Linked DNA regions of Cystobacter fuscus. The protein of the gene in region 1 interacts with the protein of each later gene in a pairwise test. Links are inferred from orthologs where the notes say so. Each region holds a gene or a part of one and is shown in the gene's direction. Other genes may lie near its edges. The genes, in order: acpP and CYFUS_RS21160.

Region 1 (2,814 bases):
CACTGCGCGCTGATGAATCCGGTCAAGCCGCGCCTGGCGCAGGTGTTTTCCGGGGTGAAGGTGTCCGCCCCGAGCGTGCCGGTGGTGACCAACGTGGAGGCGCGCCCCAACGCGGACGCGGCGCGCGTGGTGCCGCTCCTGCTCGAGCAGGTCAGCGCGCCGGTGCGGTGGATCGAGTGCGTGGAGGCGCTCAAGGCCGAGGGCGTCACGCGCCTCGTGGAGCTGGGCCCGGGCAAGGTGCTCAGCGGCCTCACCAAGCGCATCAGCAAGGACCTCGAGTCGTTCAACGTCGAAGACTCCGCGAGCCTGGAGAAGGTCCTCGCGGCCCTGGGAGCCTGAGAGATGAGCACGTTCAAGGACAAGGTGGTGCTGGTGACGGGAGGCTCGCGCGGAATCGGCCGGGCCATCTCGGTGGGCTTCGCGAAGCAGGGCGCCAAGGTGGTGATCGGCTACGCGGGCAACGAGGCCGCGGCGCAGGAGGCCCTGGGGCTCGTCCAGGCCGCGGGCGCCCAGGGTGAGATCATCCGCTTCGACGTGGCGGACACCGCCGCGTGCGCGAGCACCGTGGAGCACGTCGTCAAGACGCACGGCCGCCTGGACGTGCTCGTGAACAACGCGGGCATCGCGGTGGACGGCCTGGTGATGCGCTTGAAGGACGAGGACTGGGACCGGCAGCTCGACACCAACCTCCGGGGCGCCTTCGCCCTGATCCGCGCCGCCAGCCGGCCGATGATGAAGCAGAAGGGGGGAGCCATCATCAACCTCACCTCCGTGGTGGGGGAGATGGGCAACGGCGGACAGGCCGCCTACTCGGCGTCCAAAGCGGGCCTCATCGGGTTGACCAAGTCGGTGGCCAAGGAACTGGCCAGCCGCAACATCCGGGTGAACGCGGTTTCCCCGGGCTTCATCGCCACGGACATGACGGCCTACCTCGAGGGTGAGACGCGCGAGAAGATGCTGGGCGCCATCCCCCTGGGCCGTCTGGGCTCCGCCGAGGAGGTCGCCCAGGCGGTACTTTTCCTGGCCAGTGACGCCGCCACCTACATCACCGGAGAGGTCCTCAAGGTGAACGGCGGCATGTACATGTAGCCAAGGGTTGGATCGGCGCGGAGCCTGGAGTATACCGCGCCCGCCTTTACAGGGTCCGGGGAGTATGCTGGACCGTCACGCGGTTTCCGGAGGAATCAACACCTATGTCGACTTCTGCTATCGAGGCCAAGGTCAAGTCCATCATCGCCGACCAGCTGGGCGTGGGCGAGGAGGAGATCAAGCCCGAGTCCTCCTTCATCGAAGATCTGGGCGCCGACAGCCTCGACATCGTGGAACTGGTCATGGCGATGGAGGAGGAGTTCGAGGTCGAGATTCCCGACGAGGAGGCCGAGAACATCAAGACCGTCGGCGACGCCATCAACTACGTCAACACCCACAAGAAGTAGGCAGCAGTCGAAGGGCCGGGGAGCGCTGGTCCCGCCCAGCGTTCCAACGCAGCAGCGCGGTATTTGGAGAATCACGTGTCAAACCGACGAGTCGTCATCACCGGGACCGGAATCATCACGGCACTGGGAACCGGCACCGAGAAGAACTGGCAGGCGATGCTCGCCGGTCAATCCGGTATCGCGACCATCACCCGCTTCGAGCTGGGGAAGATGGATACCCGCTTCGCGGGTGAGGTGAAGGACTTCCAGCCCGAACAGTTCATCGACCGGCGCGAGGTGCGCCGCATGGATCTGTTCGCCCAGTATGCGCTCGCCGCGGCGGACATGGCGGTGAAGGAAAGCGGGCTGCCCATCGGGCCGGACGCGCCCCACGGCTACCAGGCCGAGAAGGTGGGCGTCATCGTCGGCTCGGGCATCGGTGGGATCTCCTCGCTGGAGGAGCAGCACCGCAAGGGGCTGGAGAAGGGGTTCGACCGGCTCTCGCCCTTCTTCATCATCCAGATGATCATCAACATGGCGCCGGGCCTCATCTCCATGCGCTATGGGTGCAAGGGGCCCAACTGGTCGCCCGTGTCCGCCTGCGCCACCAGCGCGCACGCCATCGGCGAGGCGTGGAAGTCCATCCGCCTGGGCGAGTGCGACGCGGTCATCGCCGGTGGGGCCGAGGCCGCCATCACGCCGCTGGGCATGGGTGGCTTCTCGGTGATGAAGGCGCTGTCCAACCGCAACGATGATCCGATGCGCGCCAGCCGCCCGTTCGACAAGGAGCGCGACGGCTTCGTGATGGGCGAGGGCGCGGGCATCATCGTGCTCGAGGAGCTGGAGCACGCGAAGAAGCGCGGCGCCAACATCCTGGCGGAGCTGGTGGGCTACGGGGCCAACTCGGACGCGCACCACGTGACGCAGCCGGCCCCCGAGGGCGAGGGCGCGGCGCGCTGCATGCGCCTGGCGCTCGCCTCCGCGGGGATGAACCCCGAGGACGTGGGCTACATCAACGCGCACGGCACCTCGACGCCGTTCAACGACGCCAACGAGACCAAGGCCATCAAGACGGTCTTCGGCGCGCACGCCAGGAAGCTGCCCGTCTCCTCCACCAAGTCCATGACGGGCCACATGCTCGGCGCGGCCGGTGGCGCCGAGGCCGTGGTGAGCGTGATGACGCTCCAGCGCGGGGTCATCCCGCCGACCATCAACCTGACCTCGCCGGATCCCGAGTGCGATCTGGACTACGTGCCCAACCAGGCGCGTGAGCAGCGCGTGGACTCGGTGATGAGCAACTCGTTTGGTTTTGGTGGCACCAACGCGGTGTTGGTGTTCAAGCGCTTCCGGTAGTCCCCGCGCCCCCTTCGCTCGTGGAGAGGGGGCTCGGCTCGTGTCC
Region 2 (3,600 bases), 880 kb from region 1 along the record:
GCCGGAGGAACAGGCGGTGCTGCGCGCCATCGCCCGGCTGCCCGTGGTGGTGCAGGAGGCGGCGGATCAACAGGAGCCGAGCTTTGTCGCCCGGTGGCTGTTGGACCTGGCCGCGGAGTTCAGCCGCTACTACACCCTGGGCAACCAGGATCGGGCCAAGCGCGTCCTCCTCGAGGGGGACGAGCCACTCAAGCAGGCGCGGCTGGCGCTCACGGATGCCACGCGCGCGGCACTCGCCGCGGGGCTCACCCTGCTGGGTATCGCCACTCCCGAGAACATGTAACGCCACTCACTCGTGCAACTAAGGGGGCTCGCACGTGGACACCGTCCTGGGACCGGCTGTCGATCATCATGAGGCGTTGAGCAAGGAGTTCGGCCCCATCTCGAGGGTATTGGGGCAGCGCTACTTCGACGGCGTCCGCTTTCCCGCGGAGGCCGAGGCGGAGCTGCGCGCGCTGCACGCCAAGGGCTTCGTGGTGCACGTCATGCGCACCACGGCGTGGATCAACTTCCTCTATCTCTCCTGGGCGAGCGTGCGCCGGGGGCTGCCGCTCATCCGGGCGGTGGTCAACCTGCGCCCCTGGTTCACCCGCCCCTTCCGCAACGCCCGGCAGCGCGGCCCCTTCGAGGAGCGCTTCGCCCACGCGCGCGACTCGGGCAACAGCGGCCTCATCTTCCTGAAGAAGACGGCCCTGTTCAGCGCCTCGGGCAAGGACATCGAGGAGAACCCCTTCCCCACCCTGGTCGCCATGGCGCGCCGGGAAGAGCGCTCCGTCTTCCTCGTGCCCGAGCTCTTCGTCTGGGAGAAGCGCACCGCGCGCCTCAATCCCAACGTGTGGGACAGGGTGTTCGGCAGCCCCGAGGCGCCCGGCTTCCTGCACTCGATGGTGGCCTTCTTCCGCAACTACCGCCGCGCCCAGTTCCGCGTGGGCGAGCCCATCGATCTCAAGCGCTTCATCGCGGAAAACCCCCAGGACTCCGACGAGGTGATCGCCCGCAAGGTGCGCGGCATGCTGAACCACCACCTGTCGCGTGAGACGCGCGCCGTCTTCGGTCCCCCGGAGAAATCCGCCGATCGCATCCTCGACGAGACGCTGCGCGACCGCACCCTGCGCAGGGCGCTCGACACCGTGGCCACCGAGACCAACCGCAGCCCGGAGAGCGTGCTGCGCCAGTCCCGGCGCAACCTGGAGGCCATCGCCGCCCGAGCCAGCCCCACCATGCTGGCGTTCGCCTCGCCCCTGCTCGCCTGGGTCTTCAACCGCATCTACGACGGCATCGAGGTGGACGAGGCCGGGCTCAACCGCGCCCTCAAGGCCGCCAGCAAGGCCCCGCTCGTGCTCTGCCCCTCGCACAAGAGCCACGTGGACTACCTGGTGATGAGCTGGATCCTCTGGAACCGCGGCTACGCCGTGCCGCTCGTCGCCGCGGGCGCCAACCTGTCCTTCTGGCCGCTCGGCCCCTTCCTGCGCCGCTGCGGCGCCTTCTTCCTGCGCCGCTCCTTCAAGGACGACAAGATCTACGCCGCCACCTTCAAGGCGTACGTGAAGAAGCTCGTCCACGACGGCGTGCACCAGGAGTTCTTCCCCGAGGGCGGACGCTCGCGCACCGGCAAGCTGCTTCTCCCCAAGCTCGGCATGTTCACCTGGCAGGTGGAGGCCGTGCTCGAGGGCGCGCGCAACGATCTCATCTTCGTCCCCGTCTCCATCGACTACGAGAAGGTCGTGGAGTCGGACAGCTACTCGAAGGAGCTGGCCGGCGGGGAGAAGAAGCCCGAGGACCTGAAGGCCCTGCTCAGCACACCCAAGGTGCTCGCCGCGCGCTACGGCCGCATCCACCTCACCTTCGACGAGCCCCTGTCGCTCGTGGAGTTGATGAAGAGCCGCGGGCTCGAGCCTGGCCAACCGCTGACGGACGAGCAGAAGAAGGGCCTGGTGCGCGCCCTGGGCAACCGCGTCATGTACGGCATCAGCAAGGTGTCCACCGTGACGCCCCACGCCCTGGTGAGCTCCGCCCTGCTCTCCCACCGCCGGCGCGGCATGACCAGCCGCGAGCTGTCCGAGCGCATCCACCTCCTGCGCCGCGTCGCCAGCGAGGAGCAGGCCCCCCTGGCCATGCTGCTCAAGGACTCGCCGAGCAACCCCGACGCCATGGGCCCCATCCAGGACGCCATGCGCACCTTCTGCTCCGACGGCCTGGTGCGCACCCAGAAGGCGCACGGCGAGGTCATCTACCAGGCCGAGGACGAGCGCCGCGGGGAGATGGCCTTCTACAAGAACACGCTGATGAACCTGGTGGCGGCGCGCAGCCTCGTGGCCAACGCGCTGCTCGTGGGCTCCCCGGCGCCCTTCGACGAGGTGAAGGCCCGCGCGCTGTGGCTCTCGCGCCTCTTCAAGGTGGAGTTCATCTACCGGGTGGGCGCCAGCTTCGACACCATCTTCGCCGAGGTCGTCGAGCGGCTGGTGCGCATGGGCCTCATCCTCCACCAGGACACCACGCTGAGCGTGGCCCCCGAGCCCCATGCCCGGCCGGAGCTGGAGTTCCTCGCGGATCAGCTGCGCGACTACCTGGAGGCCTACCTCATCGCCGCCCTCACGCTGCCCGAGGTGTCCACGGGCGCGGTGCAGGATCGCAAGTCCTTCGTGCGCCAGGCGCTGGACCTCGGCCGGGCCGAATACCACTCCGGCCGCATCACCGCCGCCGAGTCACTGGCCAAGGTGACGCTGGAGAACGCGGTGGCCTACATGCTCGACCAGCGCTACCTCGTGGAGGAGGACAAGAAGCTCAAGCTCGGCCCCGCCGCGCCCGACGTGGCGGCGTGCAAGCAGTTCGCCGAGGAGATCCGCCGCTACCTGCGTCACCAGCGCTGAGCCGCGGCCCCGCCTCGCACGGAGGCCCTCACGGCTCCGTGCGGAAGGGCACCCGCACCTCTTGCGTGAGCGGATTGCCCTGGGTGTCCGTGAGCAGCGTGCGCAGCACCAGCGTGTAGGCCGTGCCCGGCGTGAAGGCTCCCGCGCTGGCGCGCACCGTGACGGTCGAGGGCACGTCCCCCCGCTCGAGGTCGTCCTGACCCTCCGGCTCCGCGGGCACCAACACCTCCAGCGGCACCTCCGCCCGGCCCTCGAAGACGGCGATGCCCGGGCGCAGCGTGCGCGTGTCCATCCGCTCGGAGAAGAGGATCTGCAGCGTGCCGCCCGCCTCCACCGTGCCTCCGGCGCCCGGCTCGGTGGACACCACGTCCGGCGGATCCGCGTCGGCCGCGGCGAGGAAGGGCTCGCCGGGCTCCAGGCACGCCGCACACCCCAGGAGGCCCAACCACAAGAACCGGCGCATCAGCGGCACCCCTTCTGGGCGAGGCTCGACTCGGTGTGGCACTTGAGACAGGCCCGATCATTGCTCGCCGCCACGCGCTTGCACGCCGCGGAGAACCCATCCGGGTGCGGGTTCACCTGCCGCCCCGTCATCCCCGAGTGGCACGTGAGGCACGACTCCTCGCGGTGGCAGGACACACACGACTGCATGTCCCGCGACGCCGCGACGCCGTGGTGCTGGGGCCCGGGCACTTCCACCCAGGCGTTGTAGTCCGGGTGCACCTTCACG

What was found.
Region 2: the proteins of acpP (region 1) and CYFUS_RS21160 interact in binary tests that used the Escherichia coli proteins (3 or more experiments, as listed by UniProt). The link is inferred for Cystobacter fuscus from one-to-one orthologs.

What each region holds. Positions count from the first base shown.
Region 1 is NZ_CP022098.1:4,265,105-4,267,918, forward strand. It holds acpP (acyl carrier protein), read left to right. Parts: upstream 1-1,193; coding sequence 1,194-1,436; downstream 1,437-2,814. Other genes in the region: fabD (ACP S-malonyltransferase), read left to right, coding at 1-339; fabG (3-oxoacyl-[acyl-carrier-protein] reductase), read left to right, coding at 343-1,089; fabF (beta-ketoacyl-ACP synthase II), read left to right, coding at 1,512-2,768. UniProt on the Escherichia coli protein: Carrier of the growing fatty acid chain in fatty acid biosynthesis.
Region 2 is NZ_CP022098.1:5,142,026-5,145,625, reverse strand. The notes cover bases 1-3,093. They hold CYFUS_RS21160 (1-acyl-sn-glycerol-3-phosphate acyltransferase), read left to right. Parts: upstream 1-317; coding sequence 318-2,870; downstream 2,871-3,093. Other genes in these bases: CYFUS_RS21155 (Ig-like domain-containing protein), read right to left, coding at 2,899-3,093; argS (arginine--tRNA ligase), read left to right, coding at 1-283. In the rest of the region: more of CYFUS_RS21155, read right to left, coding at 3,094-3,333; CYFUS_RS21150 (cytochrome c3 family protein), read right to left, coding at 3,333-3,600. UniProt on the Escherichia coli protein: Catalyzes the transfer of an acyl group from acyl-ACP to glycerol-3-phosphate (G3P) to form lysophosphatidic acid (LPA). This enzyme can utilize either acyl-CoA or acyl-ACP as the fatty acyl donor.